DNA from 4 places in the Paenibacillus sp. W4I10 genome. Region 3 is predicted to be linked to each of the others. Evidence: riboswitches for the same ligand, from Rfam matches in the RefSeq annotation. Region 3 holds a riboswitch; each other region holds the start of a gene.
What was found. A riboswitch is a leader RNA that binds a small molecule or an ion and turns the genes downstream of it on or off. The one in region 3 is predicted to bind cyclic di-AMP.
Positions count from the first base shown of each region.

Region 1: it holds a riboswitch for cyclic di-AMP, as region 3 does, so the genes downstream of both, QF049_RS05585 (3D domain-containing protein) here and QF049_RS22885 (C40 family peptidase) in region 3, are expected to answer to the same signal.
Region 2: it holds a riboswitch for cyclic di-AMP, as region 3 does, so the genes downstream of both, QF049_RS16380 (HAD family hydrolase) here and QF049_RS22885 (C40 family peptidase) in region 3, are expected to answer to the same signal.
Region 4: it holds a riboswitch for cyclic di-AMP, as region 3 does, so the genes downstream of both, QF049_RS12995 (C40 family peptidase) here and QF049_RS22885 (C40 family peptidase) in region 3, are expected to answer to the same signal.

Region 1 covers NZ_JAUSXX010000001.1:1,210,633-1,214,848, reverse strand. Annotated here, with positions in the region: gene lpdD (prenylated flavin chaperone LpdD) at 51-392, opposite strand; gene QF049_RS05590 (polysaccharide deacetylase family protein) at 547-1,338, shown strand; gene QF049_RS05585 (3D domain-containing protein) at 1,447-2,118, opposite strand; cyclic di-AMP (ydaO/yuaA leader) riboswitch at 2,121-2,317, opposite strand; gene QF049_RS05580 (amino acid ABC transporter ATP-binding protein) at 2,536-3,258, opposite strand; gene QF049_RS05575 (ABC transporter substrate-binding protein/permease) at 3,245-4,216, opposite strand, start outside.
Region 2 covers NZ_JAUSXX010000001.1:3,620,291-3,624,506, reverse strand. Annotated here, with positions in the region: tRNA gene QF049_RS16390 (tRNA-Leu) at 246-328, shown strand; gene QF049_RS16385 (glutathione peroxidase) at 478-957, opposite strand; cyclic di-AMP (ydaO/yuaA leader) riboswitch at 1,327-1,502, shown strand; gene QF049_RS16380 (HAD family hydrolase) at 1,618-2,016, shown strand; gene QF049_RS16375 (HAD family hydrolase) at 2,195-2,878, shown strand; gene QF049_RS16370 (Nramp family divalent metal transporter) at 3,021-4,216, opposite strand, start outside.
Region 3 covers NZ_JAUSXX010000001.1:5,075,607-5,079,822, forward strand. Annotated here, with positions in the region: gene QF049_RS22875 (M1 family metallopeptidase) at 1-1,309, shown strand, start outside; gene QF049_RS22880 (hypothetical protein) at 1,320-2,171, shown strand; cyclic di-AMP (ydaO/yuaA leader) riboswitch at 2,417-2,554, shown strand; gene QF049_RS22885 (C40 family peptidase) at 2,558-3,028, shown strand; gene QF049_RS22890 (GNAT family N-acetyltransferase) at 3,384-3,878, shown strand; gene QF049_RS22895 (c-type cytochrome) at 4,029-4,216, shown strand, end outside.
Region 4 covers NZ_JAUSXX010000001.1:2,941,571-2,945,786, reverse strand. Annotated here, with positions in the region: gene QF049_RS13005 (carboxymuconolactone decarboxylase family protein) at 86-415, shown strand; gene QF049_RS13000 (hypothetical protein) at 486-1,187, opposite strand; gene QF049_RS12995 (C40 family peptidase) at 1,312-1,776, opposite strand; cyclic di-AMP (ydaO/yuaA leader) riboswitch at 1,782-1,913, opposite strand; gene pelA (pectate lyase) at 2,342-3,295, shown strand; tRNA gene QF049_RS12985 (tRNA-Leu) at 3,469-3,552, shown strand; gene xynC (glucuronoarabinoxylan endo-1,4-beta-xylanase XynC) at 3,689-4,216, opposite strand, start outside.

The sequences.
Region 1 (4,216 bases), 3.9 Mb from region 3:
ACTCGTTTCAATTTTAGCAAATAAAATCAAAACATTCGATGGCTCTTATGTCAGGAAGACCGCTTATCTTTGTTCAGATGATCCTCCATCAACCTCTCTGCAGTCTGCACGATTTCGTCGATCTGCATCCGCGTGATGGAATCAAAATGAATACCCATGATCACCGTAACGGTTACTTTCAGCTGCAGGGCAGCCTTTCGGGCAAGCCGCTCACACAGCTCTTGTTCCTTATGCCCCGGAATATGTACCGTCGTCCCGCTGACGCGCTCATGATCCACGTAGAACGTGGCTACGGCACCAATATGCGCCTTTCCTCCGGTAACGAGAAAAACCTTATCCTCTCCTGCTTCAATCACCTGTAAACGTATGGATTTCAAATCATATGTACTCATATCCTATCCACCTATCCTTTTCTATATGTTTTATATGGAGGAATTATGGCTGTCATAAGCTAAATCCGCAATGAAACTTCTCACACTACGCATATTTTATGAGACCCCCGGGCATACCAAGGAGAACGTCATTTTGGAAAAGGAGGCCGTTATTATGCGTGTACGCCTCATTATGCTGATGGTTATCGTTATTTTTCTCGGGGGATATCATGCTCCAGTTTCATCACGGGATGGTTCAAGCCCGCCAAGTGAATCAGTATCAGGTTCGGATTCTACGGAAGAAAAACAACTGACATTGGGACAGTTACGTCAAAAATATGCCGATACGTTCAAAACCAATGGTCCTTCAACCAAGAAGGTTGCACTGACTTTTGATGATGTACCTGATCCACGATTTACTCCCCAAGTGCTGGATGTATTGAAGAAATACAATGTCAGAGCTACATTCTTCATCGTGGGTAGTCGTGCTGAGAAACATCCGGATCTGGTGAAACGCATCGTTAAGGAAGGGCACATGGTTGGTAATCACAGCTACAATCATCCTGAATTCAGTAAGCTGTCGATGAATGCCTTTCGTAAACAAATTCTACATACCGGAGATATTATTCAACGTTTGGCGGGATATACGCCCAAGATGATTCGGCCGCCTTATGGAGACATTAATGAAGAACAGCTGAGATGGGCTGCCAAACAACACTATAGCATTGTGAACTGGAACGTAGACTCCCTGGACTGGAAAGGCCTTTCAAAGGAACAGGTGAAAGATAACATCCTGTCTGCCGTGAAGCCTGGCTCCATCGTTCTACAACATGCTGGAGGCGGTGTAGGATCAAATCTGAACGGTACGATTGAGGCTTTGCCTGAAATCATTGAGGAATTGCGTAATCGGGGATATGAACTGGTCACCTTGGACGAAATGCTGGGATTGCCAAAGGCCAAAGATTAGAATGACCGTGATAGCAAATAAATGAGAATATTAAAAGGGTGCTGTTCAATCGCGAATTAGCGACTGGCAGACACCCTGTTTGAATTCATTTTAAATTTTATTTTCTCTCTACTTCAGAATGTACAGCTCGATATCCTGAAAACCAAATGAGCTTACAGACTGTTTGCTACCCGGGATAAAGATATCAATCCGGTGACCCTTGATTGCACCGCCCACATCACGTGCTGTGGCTACAAAAGCTTTTTTTGGCAATCCTGGATGGCTGTGACCAGTTACCAGTACTTTGGTTCCGAGTGGAATTACACTTGGATCAACTGCAATCGTACCCAGTTCAAGGTCATTTCCGAAATAATCGACTGCACCCCAGCCTCCATTTTCAGACGGATCTGCAGAGTATGCCGTTGCTTTTACGTTCACAGCTTTGCTGTAATCGAATGTTTTACCCCAGGCCTGAACCACTTTGTTATCTGCATTAACGTCCAAGCTCGCTGTGGTAACTGTTTTGGCTTGGGTCTTGCTCTCCGTCGCCGCGGCAGCTACATTGTTTGCCTTACCGGGAATCGTAATTTTCAAACCACCATAAATGTTGTAAGGTGAAATGTCGTTGTTTGCTTTAACCAACGTGTTCATTGCTACTCCATATTGTTTTGATAAGGTGTAGAAGGTATCCCCTTCTTTGGCCACATGAACTGAATCGGCGTGAGCCGGAACGGCTTGAATGAGCATTGCTGTTGTCAATAATGCTACTGCTGTTTTGGCTATACGTTTCTTGTTAATCATGGTCTTCCTCCCTCATTATGCCTGCGAAGTTAGTTGTCGGATTCGGATGAGGAGCCCACCCTATAGGTTCTTCATTACATTTGAAACGTTATGTACCCCTAATTCACCCCAAGCAGTGTGCTGTAGTTCTTCCCCCTGCACAATCTGCATCGTTACATCCCCCGCACTCCCTGTCCGGTAGTTTCGGCAGAGTTCAATATATCACAATTTTGTAACCTGAACTTGTAGTAATTCTTGCCAAATGGTTTTTAGCATGTCATCAACTGTAAGAATACTGGATAATTCAGAAAATTTGGGCGAACCGACTTCTTTATATTTGGTAACAGAAAAGTTACATTTCGAATCTTTAAGTGATTAATGCGCATAAAAAATAGCGTTACCGACTCGAAGTCAGTAACGCTATTTGAATTACTTCATTTAGAGTACTTTGGCAAGAAAATCACGTGTACGTGAATTTTTCGGTGCTCCAAACACCTCATCTGGTGTTCCCTCTTCTACAATAACCCCGCCATCCATGAACAGGATCCGGTCTCCCACTTCACGTGCAAAACCCATCTCATGCGTTACGATGACCATGGTCATCCCGCCTTCTGCAAGACGTTTCATGACATCCAGCACTTCACCGACCATCTCGGGGTCCAGTGCCGAAGTAGGCTCGTCAAACAGCATCACATGCGGCTGCATGGCCAATGCTCTTGCAATGGCGATCCGCTGCTTCTGTCCACCGGACAGCTGATTCGGGAATGTATCTTTTTTATCGTACAAGCCCACGGTGTTAAGCAGATCAGCGGCAATTTTCTCCGCTTCCTGAGTGGATTGTTTCTTCACTTTAATCGGAGCAATCGTGATGTTTTGCTCTACCGTTTTGTGTGGGAACAGGTTGAAGTGCTGAAACACCATGCCCATTTTCTCACGAGTTGCGTTAATATTGTGTTTGGGGTCCGTGATTGACACGCCTTCAAAATCAATCTCTCCCGAGGTAGGCTTTTCCAGCAGGTTCAAACAACGCAAGAATGTACTTTTACCTGAACCGGAAGGGCCGATGACCACAACAACCTCACCTTTGCCAATCGTCACGTTAATGCCCTTAAGCACATCGTTATTACCATAAGATTTGTGTAATTGTCTAACGTCTATCACTTGCACTCAACTTCCTTTCCAGTCGTCCCAGCAGCTTGGACAAAATGAACGTCATTACAAAGTAGATGGCTGCTGCAATCAAAAATGGACTCAATCCTTGGTACGTAATGTTTTTGACTACACTTGCCTGATACATAATATCCACCATACCGATAACGGAGATAATGGAGGATTCTTTAATGATAGTTATGAATTCATTACCGATCGCTGGTAATACAGCTTTGAAGGCTTGTGGCAATATGATATAACGCATCGCGGCGCCTCTGCCCATACCTAATGAACGCGCTGCCTCCAACTGACCACGATCCACACCTTGGATACCCGCACGGAAAATCTCCGCCAGATAGGCACCACTATTGATTGAAAGTGTAATGATACCTGCCTGAAGTGCAGTGAAGTTAATGCCAAAGCTCAGGGAAAAACCATAGTAAATAATCATCAATTGTACCAGCATCGGTGTGCCACGGATCACTTCAACGTAAGCAGTACCGATCCAGCGCAAGATTGCAGCGTCATGCAAACGGAACAAACAGATGATCAATCCAATAATTACCCCGAAGATAACCCCAAGTGCAGACAACAGAAGTGTGTATCCTACACCTGTAGCATAGAAACTTTTATATTCCCAGAATACTTGGAAAATATTTTGTGATTTGTTCGCTTTATCCGCCATCAAGAGGCTGGCGTCCGTCACCATCTGATTGATTTTATCTTCACTTTTCAATCGCTCCAGTGTTCCATTTACTGCAGCTAGCAGCTCGGTATTACCTTTGCGAATCCCGATTGCCGCTTCTGCTTGCTCTTCGTCCGGAACAGCAGCAGCAAGTCCAATGATATCGTCCAGATAACCTGCAGCAACGGTATCTTCAACGATTGCCGCGTCAATGCGTTTTGTTTGCAGTTGAAGCACGATATCCGAGATTTTATCAAGCGCAGTAAGCTTCGCTCCTGGAATACT
Region 2 (4,216 bases), 1.5 Mb from region 3:
TATTTTTGTGGCGAAGTGCAGGGAGGGCCATATATAAGGAAGGACTACATATAAATGAATCAACAAGATCGGCTCTTACCGAAAAAGAGGGGATCAAATCTAATAATATGCAGTTCATGGGTAAAGATGACGAGATTATGCGATTTTTGATGAAAATGCCTAGCTGAAAAAGTAGTATTAAAAAATACTTTACTTTTAGTTCTGAACCCGGTATAATCAATTCTGTTGCCGATTATTTACGACATGCGGTCGTGGTGGAATGGCAGACACGCTATCTTGAGGGGGTAGTGGGCGTATGCCCGTGGAGGTTCGAGTCCTCTCGACCGCATCATATGAACGATTAAAAAGAAGCTTTCCGTTATTGGAAAGCTTCTTTTTTTTGTCTTTTTCGAACAGTATGACATCAAAGTTGAGAAAAAAAGCCATCCATTACCGGGGCAAGACTGCTCTACCTTCCGGCTGTGGGTGGCCAATGTATTATTTTTGCAGCAAGTTTTTGATATCTTCTTCAATCTTGTCCGGTGTTGTTTTGGGAGCATAACGTTTAATTACCTCTCCGTTCTGATCCACGAGGAATTTGGTGAAATTCCATTTGATTGCTTTGGAGCCGAGCAGGCCAGGAGCTTCTGTGCTAAGGTGCTGGAAGAGAGGGTGAGCGCTTGAGCCGTTCACATCAATTTTCTCAAACATAGGGAAGCTTACGCCATAATTCATCTGACAGAACTCGGCAATATCGTCGGAAGATCCTTTTTCCTGTGCAAACTGGTTGCTTGGGAAACCAAGAACTTCAAATGGAGCATCTTGAAACTTGTCTTGCAGTTCTTGCAGACCTTTGAATTGAGGGGTAAGTCCGCATGAGCTTGCCGTATTCACAATCAGGAGCACTTTGTCACGGTAGTCGGACATTTCAACTTCTTGACCGCGAAGGGTATTCACTTTGTAATCGTAGACTGTCATCTAAATCGCCTCCATTTATTTACTCTTTCTTATATTATATTGGTTACAATTAAATATTGCAAAACTAATATGGTGTTATAAGCATCAAAACAGGCAAGTTGTGCAGAATACGTGAATGAATTGCGAAGTGATTTTCGTCAGAGTGAGAAATAGATAGATTTAAAGAGATGGATAGAGTATGACCTTATTGTAAGCGCTATTATATGTGAGTATTGCCGAAAATCTGTCGATTCGGTGATCTGTACGGACTTTACACCGTCATGACGCGGGTGTATGATTCATAACGTAATTTCAATTTAAACTAAATTGTACCTGAAAAACGTAACAAACGATAATATCGCTCGATCTTATCCTTAAGATATACGAACGATGTTTTAATCGCTGAGTTTCCATTCATTGATGAGTGGAAAACGGGGGAACCAACAGAATGCGCTGTCCAGGACAGTAGGCATTCATGGGGTGAATTTTCCGGTGACAGCCGGAAATAGGGCGACTCTCGCGCCCGAATCCGTCAGCTAACCTCGTAAGCGTTAAAGGGAGAGGCAACAAGCCGTACGCTGGTTCATGGTGTTTTCGCCATGGGTTATTTAAGAAGCGTTCGGGAGGCCTTGGTCCCCCACGCTTCTTTTTTGTTGTCTTTTCACGCCAAGGGAGGAACGAATGATGGATACTGAGATGATCTTAGTGACTGCTCCAAATGAAGCAGGACGCAAATTTATCAAATTGCTGATGTACAAAAAAATGCCGTTTGCCGTTCTAACCAACAGTGCAGGGGAAGAGCGCAGACTCCGTAGAATCGGAGTAGAACATGTCATTCGCATGAATACGGCTGCAGCTCAAAAATGGTTTTTGCCGCAGGGCAGCGTAGGCAACGTGTTTATTTTCGAGAACAGCCTGAATCTGACCTGTCGTTATTTACAGATCTGCCGTTCATGGACATCGAAATCCCTGTGCGTCATTACGGAGCAGAGTCATCCTAAGGGCATCTATCGGGGCATGGGCGCAGACCGGATTGTATATTCGCTCAATGGGGAAGTTGGCTTTCTCCTCAATGGTTAATGCCATAGCTTGTGATTGCTCAGGTGTAAGGTGCCTGTTATAATTGAATGTATCGATAAACGGAAGTTTGAGGAGACTCATGCATGATGGTGAGTCTTCTTTTTTATGGGTTTAAAGGTGAACGCGAACTTTTAGATTAGGATCAGGAATCACCTGTGGCTTACAAGGAGGAATTGGCGTGCCGGATGTAGGTGGATTGAAATGGTTGTTTTTTGATGTTGGAGATACGCTGGTGGATGAATGGGAGCCGGTTGATGATATTATCGGACAGTTCGTCCGCGAAGCCTGTGCATTGGGGTATCCGGTGAAGATTGAGGCGGTACGCGAACTGTTCGCGAACTGTTACCAGAAATATGAGCAATGGCCTATGAGAGTGGCGATTCGCACATTTGTTGAAGACGAGGGACACCAGAAACAGATTCAGGACAAGTTGAAGTTTCAAAAAGATCTTGAACGTCCTTTTCCTTCAGCGGATTCCGTTCTTCAGCAGTTGTCACGGCATTATCGCATTGGTATTATTGCCAATCAGAGTCCTGGAACGGAAGAGAGACTGGAGAGCTACGGGTTGCGGAAGTATGTTGATGTTCTGGCATGTTCGGCTGAAGAAGGAGTGTCCAAGCCAGACCCTGAGTTATACGCTGTGGCCTTGAAGCAGGCCGGTTGTAAACCGGAGGAAGCCGTCATGATCGGCGATCGGATCGATAACGACATTATACCTGCTCGGAAGCTGGGCATGCGTACGATTCGAATTATGCAGGGTTACGGAAGATTCCAGCCAGAACTATCGGATGACAAACGTGCGGATTGGACTGTGGATTCATTGGATCAACTCCTGCCATTACTGATACCAAATCAGGATTAGATTTAGATGGTTGTTTATTGGAGTTTGAGTTTTACTATAAAAGGAAACATGTTGCTGTATTGCAACAATAAAGGCTGATCAACTTGGGTATTGCATACCAGAGTTGATCAGCCTTTTTAGTATTTAGTCGATTAGAACGAGATTAGAATAGCCGGATCGTTTGAATGATCAGATATACATTCAGCACAACGATAACAGCTGCAATGAACCATGAGATGATTTTGAGCCACATTTTGTTGGCGAATGCACCCATGCTTTTTTTATCACTTGTGAACATCACCAGGGGAATTACAGCAAAGGGCAATTGAAGAGACAGCACGACCTGGCTCAAAATGAGCAGTTCTTCTGTGCCATGTTCTCCTGCAATGGCTGTCACAATTACCGCCGGGATGATGGCGATCAGACGTGTGACCAGTCTGCGCAGCCAAGCCGGAATTCGAATGTTCAGGAAACCTTCCATAACGATCTGCCCAGCGAGTGTACCTGTAAGGGTAGAGTTCTGACCTGATGCTAATAGCGCCACACCGAACAGAATACTTGCAACCGTAGTACCCAATAGAGGTGTCAGCAGATGATAGGCATCTGCGATCTCGGCAACCTGCGTCATACCAGCACTGTGGAATACAGCAGCAGATACAATCAGGATGGCCGCATTGATGAACAGGGCGAGTGTCAACGCGATTGTAGAATCCATGGTCGAGTACCGAATAGCTTCTTTTTTACCCTGTGGTGTCTGTTCGATCTGACGCGTCTGCACAATGGAAGAATGCAGATACAGATTATGCGGCATCACGGTTGCTCCTATAATACCAATGGCAATATAGAGCATAGCCGGGTTTTGCAGAATCTCAACATTTGGTACAAAACCATGGAGAACACCGCCCATATCCGGTTTTGCCAGAAACAGGTCAATACCGAAGCAGAGGGCAATGGTTGCCATCAGCACAATGACGAGAGTTTCCAAAGCGCGGAAGCCTTTGTTTTGCAGTACAAGAATCAGGAGTACATCAACTGCAGTGATGATAACGCCGTATAACATGGGTATGTTAAATAACAGCTTTAATGCGATGGCAGAACCTATGACCTCAGCCAGATCGGTAGCTGCAATGGCCAGTTCACACAGAATCCATAACATCATGACAACAGGCATGCTGAATCGTTCACGACAGGCTTGAGCCAGATCCCGTCCAGTGACGATGCCGAGCTTGCCAGCCAGCGACTGAAGGACAACGGCCATCAGGTTCGATAACAGGATAACGGATAACAGGGTATACCCGAACTGCGAGCCGCCTGCGATATCTGTTGCCCAATTCCCGGGGTCCATGTAACCTACGGCAA
Region 3 (4,216 bases):
TGTGGGCAGACGTGGACGAACAACGGAAGGCTGGAATCTGCACCAGTACCATGGCAATTCAGAGTTTTACGCTGACTTCGGTATATATAGTGTACGTATTCGGGTGCCTGAAACATACAAAGTGGCTGCTACCGGATTTCCAACGCAGCAAGCCGTGGTGAAGAACGGAGAAAAGGTCTATCAATTCTACGCCGATGATGTGCATGACTTCGCATGGGCAGCCTCACCCGATTTTGTGTACGCAGAGGAGCCATTCTCCGCACCCAATGTGCCTGGTGTACGAATCAAGTTATATCTGGACCCTGCTCATCAGGATCTGAAAGAACGTTATTTCTACGCCGCGAAGGCCGCACTAGCTAATTATAGCAAATGGTTTGGCCCGTATCCTTACGCAACCTTATCCATTGTAGTTCCACCCAAAGCGGGGAACGGTGCTGGAGGTATGGAATACCCTACGCTAGTTACGGCCTTTGGAGCCGATGATACTACCCCAGGTTATGACCTGGAACGTACCGTAGTCCACGAGATTGGACACCAGTACTTCTACGGCATGGTTGCCAGCAACGAATTCGAGGAAGCCTGGCTGGATGAGGGGTTCACTTCTTATGCAGAAGACAAACTGATGGAGCAGGAATATGGATTGATACCGAATCTGCCGGTACAATCGGGACTGATTACGTCTCCTTCATCCTTAACACAAGAATCCTGGAAGTTTGATTCACAGAATGAGTATGCAGCCAATGTCTATACACGTGGCAAGCTTGTGTTGCTTGGTATCGAACATCAAGTCGGTGCAAAAAAGATGGAACGTATTCTCTCTACCTATGTGAAGAAGTACCGCTTCAAACATCCCACTTCGGCTGATTTTCAGAACGTTGTGGAACAAGTGACCCGCACTTCCTGGTCTGATTATTTTGATCAATATGTCTATGGTAACGGGATGGCTGACTTTGCTGTAGAGAAGATTCGTGTTACGCCTGTACAGAAAGACGGCCAAACATTGTACGAGTCATCCGTGACGATCGCAAAAAAAGGGAGTGATTACAACGCCGTTCCTGTTCGCATTGCTTTTGAAGACGGGCATATCCTCACCAAGCAATGGAATGGTAAAGAAGATCGCATCACCTATAAATTAACTCACACATCCCCCGTATCCTGGGCCATGACCGATCCCCTGTACTCGATCGTGCTGGAGAACCGCCATATGAACAATTTCCTGAAATCCGGACTGGATGAGCGGGCGAAGTCCCGCTGGAGCATGAGTGTAACCAAACTAATAGAAGCCATATTCGGAGGTCTGTCATGGTGAGGTGGAAACGGTGAAAGCGAAAATACGTGAAGGCTGGTTTCTCGTCCGTCAGCATATGTTCATTGCCGCACTCTTATTTCTCTATCAACTCATTTGGGGATATTTCTTCTATCGAATGGTACAATCGGCTGTCATCCCGCTGCTCCTGCGCTATCCAGATGCTGATGCAGGGGAGCTGAGTACACTTTTGTTCAAAATGGAAAGTCAACTTAACCTGTCTACCCATCCGGAGGTTCATCGTTATCTATGGATTCTAGGGGGCATGCTGCTGGTTCGCATGTTGATCAGCCCCCTCATTCAGGCAGGACTGCTCTACTCACTTCAGCACTTTAATTCTACAGAAGAGCGCATCCCCTTTGTCCGCGGAATCAAAAATCTGTGGAAACCGATGCTGCTGCTTCACACCATACGTACTTTATTGATACTTCTGCCCGCCTACTGGCTCATACCGAAGCTCTACTCGATTCTCATGGACGGATTTCATTCCCTTCAATTACTTTTGCCTGGTATACCTTATGTTGCTGCCTGGATTGTATATGGTTGGATCATCCACCATGCCATACTCTACATGCAGTTCGGTGTGTCGGCACCAGAAGGAGAAGGCGGGGCTCACGGTACTCTCAAAGCACTCTGGATTGCACTGCGTCATCTCACCGCTGTAATCGGCATTGCACTCCTGCTGGGCGGAGTACACCTGCTCGTCTTTGGGGCATTCACTTCAGCCTCATGGTTATTAACGGGACTTACCGGACTTATACTACAACAGACGTATCCACTTGCCAGATGTCTATTAAGTCTGTGGAAAATATGCAGCCATTTCCGATTATGGCAGTCCAAAATATCCAAAGGTGAGAGCACATAGTTTAAAAATTGTTACCATCACATGTTAAACTCATGGCCTAATATGTACTTATAAATAGGCAGACCTCAACCTTTCCCCGTCAAAGGTCGAGGTTTTTTTTGCTAAATTTGTTGTTAAACGTTGCCAAAGCCGTACTCCTCTGTTACAATAATCGCAGTGAGTTTTTAGTAACAACTTTGTAATCTTTACATTCATATTTGTAACTACTTAAAATTAAATCGTCATTTCTTGATTTCGCAGGTGCATAACTAGCATAGCCAAATTCCTGGCACCTGGGAAGCGGGGGAACCAGTTATGGGTGAATTGATCTTGCTACAGAGGGATCATAGGGGACCTTCAACCGAATCCTTAAGCTAACCTCGCAGGCGTTGGAAGGGGAATATCTCTTGTTCAAGAAGAAATTAACCGCAGCTGTACTTAGCATCACATTCGCTTTATCGCTTGGTGCAGGTAGCGCATTCGCAGATTCAAAGATGGACACAGTAATTGATTCAGCAATGGGAACTACATACAAAAGTGGGGGAACAACGCTTAACGGCTTTGACTGCTCCGGATTTACACGGTATGTATTCGACAAGTTGGGTATTGATTTGGCACGCCAATCCAGTTCCCAATTCGACATGGGCGATTCCGTATCCCGCATGGAAATGAGAGCTGGCGATCTGGTGTTCTTTAATACAACAGGTAAAGGCGTATCCCATGTAGGAATCTTTGTAGGGGATGGAAAGTTCGCACACTCCTCTTCTTCCAAAGGCGTTACGATCAGTGCATTGAGTGAAAACTATTGGGCCAATCGTTATGTTGGCGCGAAACGGATTATGAGCACGGACGCATATGAATCACTGGCCCTTGACTAGGGACAAGCTGAGCAACATGATGCTGTAACCATTAACCATACTGGAACGAAGCAAGAAGCATAACAGAACCGCCCGGTACATTCTCCGCAGGAATGTATCCGGCGGTTTTTTTGTGCTTCAATCCTTATTTATATTGCAAGTTATACTCGGGGTATATCCTGCGACATCAGCAAGTCCATTTTGCGTTCGTTTGTCCGTGCCCTTATGATGTTTTTACCCATCCCGTTATAATATAAACGGAATTACCGGAACTTTTGTTTCATTTTTTTTCTTGGGAAGGAAGACTTGCTAAATGAACATCTCTTTTGTAGAGTGGACAAAGAGTTCTGTTTCAAGGAAAGGAGCATGCAGGTGTATGAAGGAAACCCCTGTGACGTTTCACGTTGTACCCATGCGAGAAGAACATGCGGAGCTTATCTGCAGTTGGCAGTATGACCCGCCTTACAATATCTACAGCTGGCTCCCCTGGGAGCAGATGAAAGCTCTGGAAGTGGAATTCGGAGATGCACAGCTGCGGCAAGAGCAATATGCGATCGTCCTGGATCAGAACGATCGTATATGTGGGTTTGCTCAATACTTCCCACTTCAAGGGGTAACCCGGATTGGCCTTGGCATGCATCCAGAGCTGTGTGGTCAGGGTCAAGGCACAGCTTTTGTCACGGCCATTGTACAGGAAGCCATTCGCCGAAATCCGAAGAATGAGATCGATCTGGAAGTGCTCACTTGGAATGCTCGTGCCATTCAAGTCTATCTGAAGAGTGGATTTGTCACCCAGGATACATACGAACGACAGACCCCAAACGGCTTAAAGCCCTTTCACTGTATGGTTTATGAAGGGCCTCGTGATTAAAATGCATTGCAAAACAACCAAATTTGCGCCTTGTTATGTGATTAGTTCAAAAATTTCCCACAAAATGCTATGATGTCAGTACAGGTTCCGTTATAATGATATGGATAGTTTCAGGTTAGATGATCTTTCATTCTGGAGGGGACATAAGGGATGCACAAATGGATCATGAGCGGAGTATTTTTTGCAGCATGCGCTTTAGCTATTGTTTTAATGTTTACGCTTCCAGGGAAAGAAGAAGTGGCTGAAGAAGCCAAGCCAACCATGCCGGAAGTAACATTGGATGCCGGACAGGCTGAAGCACTGGTCAAAGCCAATTGTATCTCCTGTCACGGGGATCA
Region 4 (4,216 bases), 2.1 Mb from region 3:
CTTGGCATAATTGACTCACTCGGGAGAGAAGATAGGTACAGTGAGGAAGATCTGTAACTATAGCCGAGAGGGTGTGCTACGAGCCATGACATTGATGAATGATAAAGTTCATGCCTACAAGGATCAGATTGGAGCATTAAGCGATGTACTGCCAGGTGTGGTGAAGTCATATCATGAGTTTACCGGAGAATGTTTCCAACCTGGCGTGATTGATGCCAAGACAAAACAGCTAATTGCGCTTGGTATTGGATTGTTTGCCAACAATGAGGTATGTACCTTCTACCATGTAGAAGAAGCCCGTGCCAAGGGAGCAACAGATCAGGAGATTATGGAGACCGTAGCCGTGGCCGGAGCTGTTGGAGGAGGACATGCCCTGTCTCAGGGTGCGATGCGAGTGCAAAAGGCACTGCATTAATATAAAAAAACATTGTGAAACAGTAACAGGGTTATACTTCCCTTCAATATGGGAGTATAACCCTGCTTTTTTAAAGATCGTTTTTACTTTCTTTACTGTTTGCTTTTTTATTATACTTGTCCACATCAGCAAATTTCTCCATAACGGAGTAGTTTGCTGTATAGTTTATTGTGGAGTACCGTTCAGGACGAAATTCAATCTTAGAGCGATCAGTATCCCAGAAATATGTAATGGAATTATCGAAGGTCTTACTTCCAGGCTGACCATATTTATTCGTTAGCTCTTCCAGAATTTCATCAGAATCCTGACTATTTAACATACCAAAATAATATGTGGCCTCGTGGAGCAAGAAGTCATCTAATGGATATTCATCTGCTGCATTTTCCATTTCTTCAAGGCGCTGGTCCATTATTTTGTATATCTCTTCTTTCCTTGTTTCTGTTGTATTGGGGTTATTTAATTCCTCTGATAATTCCTTTCCTTCTTCCATCTTTTCCAGAATGCTATCATTGTCTAATAAATCAATAAAAACGTATTTGGCATCTGCTTTCTTACCCAGAACTACAAGATTAGAATATTCGATACTTTTCTCATGTTCATTATGTACGTCCTCTTCATAGCCTGAGTTCCCATTCTTTTCTTCGGCTGAAATGACTTTGTCGATCTTGGTCCCCCATGAAACATCTCTAAAATCTTTTTCGTTCTCACTACTGCAACCTAAACTACCTATTACTAAAATAGCAAAACTTAAAACAAACATTAACTTTTTCAATTGTTCTCCTCATCTCCTTTTATTTCCTAAAACATTTTACATTGTTTAAGAAAGCAGTTGAAGACAAAAAATGGTTAAACAAAAAAGGCATCCGGTTAATAACCGATGCCTTTTTGTATGTGAATTACATTTTACCTAACATTTTATCATACATAAACTGTCCAGTTACCCGACGTGCTGTTACGTAACGATCATTGAAGTATGGATTCGATAACTTCGTGATGCTTACACCTTTACTGCTGGAGGCATGAGCGAATTGTCCGCCGCCGATATATACACCTGTATGTGAAATGCCTTTGCCCATCGTATTGAAGAACACCAGATCACCTGTGCGAATGTTGCTTTTCGATACAGGCGTACCTGCTTTGGCTTGCTGCTGTGAAGTACGTGGCAATTCAATGCTGTATTTGTTGAAAAGATATCTCATAAAACCAGAACAGTCGAAGCCGGCTACAGTCGTGCCACCCCATTTGTAAGGTATACCTGTCATGTTGTTCACTACGGAGTTGATACTGCTTGCCTCTGTGCTTGTTGCCCCGGATGTAAATAATACAGCTGCTCCAAAAATGGAGATAATCAGTTTTTTCAAAATCAATGTTCTCCCTTCGATGCCTACGGAGTTAGCTAAGGGTTCGGTAGAAGGTTCCCTATATTTCCTATGTATAAGAATAATTCACCCAAATTGGTTCCCCCGTTTTCAAACATGAAACTCGGCAATGAATAATTAAGTTTTTGTAACTATTTGAAACTATATTGCATAAATGCGTAATTGTCAAACCCATTTAAAACCCTTCGTAATACCTCAATGTTAGCGGAATTAAGGTTTTTATATGAAAGAAGGGATCAAGTTTGGGAATCATTCATGACAAAAACGTCATTAATGATTCGTTTAAGACGAATTTGGATAAATAAATAGGTTTGTCATGAGTTAAAAGAACTATCCCGTTATGTAGAATTAGAGAGATTATATTCATTAAGTTGCATATATTGACAAAAATCGAATTTTTGCATATTATCTGATTATCCAATCCACATATTGGATTAAAATTGATTTTATTATGCGATAAATACAAATAAAGGAGGTTTGGGGGCGTATATCATAGGTAAAGTAGAAGTGGAAGATTTATAAAAATGAACATAGGAGAGTGTTACATTTGAAAGCGAAGAAAATAATTACTTTTGTCCTGGCATGTACGATGGTGTTCTCAGCAGTTGGAATGGCAGTTCTTCCTGTAGGGACGGTATCTGCTGCGGATGCATCGGGTACTACAGCGAGTATTTCTGATATTTTGAAGAACCAGCTGCCGGATGGAGGTTGGAGAAAAGATTATAAACAGACAAGTGGAGAGTGGGCGAAGTCCACGATTGACAACAAGGCTACATACTCAGAAATTAGAAGATTGGCGAAGGAATTTAAAAAGACAAATGATCCGCGATACTCCACAGCTGCAATCAAAGGAATTAACTTTTTGATCAACATGCAGTATTCAAACGGCGGATGGCCACAAGTTTACCAAAGCTCCGGATATCACAAGCACATTACCTACAATGATGATGCCATGATTAATGTAATGATCATGCTGGATGAAGTAGCAGCACGCAAAGGTGATTTCTCGTTTATCGACAGCACACTTGCTAACCGTAGTAAAAATTCAGTTGCCAAAGGTGTGGAGGCGATTTTGAATACACAAGTCGTTTCAGGTGGTAAGCTGACAGCATGGGGACAACAACATGATTCCAGTTCCCTTAAACCAGCGAGCGCAAGAATCTACGAAGTGCCATCGCTGACAGCTGGAGAGAGTGTAACGATTGTTAAATTTCTGAAAACCAGACCTGCTAACGCTAAAATTACCGCATCCATTAAAGGAGCGGAGGCTTGGTTTAACAAGGTGAAAATTACGGGGTACAAATATGAAAGAGCTAATGGAGATAGTAAAATTATCGCTGATTCCAAAGCTGCACCAATTTGGGCACGCTTCTATGAGATAGGAACGGATAGACCAATCTTTATTGGTCGTGACGGGGTAGTTAAATACAAATTAAGTGATATTGATAAAGAAAGAAGAGGCGGTTACGCATGGTATGGCAACTGGCCTTCCAAGCTGTAATTTGCAGTATGCTTCCGTTTTAATGAACCAAGCTATTAATAGTTAAAGGTAAAACCCGAATCGACATGGACGTCTGGTTCGGGTTTTATTGTTATTATTTTCAGTGTTGACATGATAGATTCCGCATGATATATTATTTCTTGTCGCCGATATTGATCACGGAGATACAATATGCGGTCGTGGCGGAATTGGCAGACGCGCACGGTTCAGGTCCGTGTGGGCTAACCCCCGTGGAGGTTCGAGTCCTCTCGACCGCATCTAATAAAAAGACTCCTTAAGCTAACGCTTAAGGAGTCTTTTTTTGCATTTTTTGATATAACATTAACTTAGATTTGAGTACTTAGTGCTTAGCTGCACGTACAGCAAATGTCTTCCATTAGCCATACGGAACGTTTATTGTGCTGCGGTAACATTAACGCTGTCAATATTCGGTCCTTCGGATCCGGTGGTGACCACTTTCAATGTATTGGTCCCCGTGTTCATGGGGACCTGTATTGTTTTTTCAACCCATGTGGACCAGCTTCCCGTAGCCGGAAAGGGCTCGTTGCTAATGACTTTGGTTCCGTTCACAAAAATGTCGATGTTCCGAGTGCCGCTTTCCAGCGCATAACGAAACTTTACATTTTTGGTGCCTGTAATCGTATTGTTAATGGCGTTCCATTGAATGGCTGAACCAGTCATTGCATTGAAGTTAACATACCCGGAGCCAGTGTAACCTGGGTAGATCGTTTCAATGGTAGCATCCGTAAGAGTTGTTCCGGTCTCGGCTTCATAAGTAGTGCCACTACCTGTATTTCCGCCGTTATTCCCGCCAGTAATGTTGGCAACAAACGTTGTTACGCTTTGAGGTGGGAGCTGTGCCGTGAAGGCTCCATTGGATACGTTAAGCGAGGCCCCGCTTGCCAGGTTGCGACTGCTGTC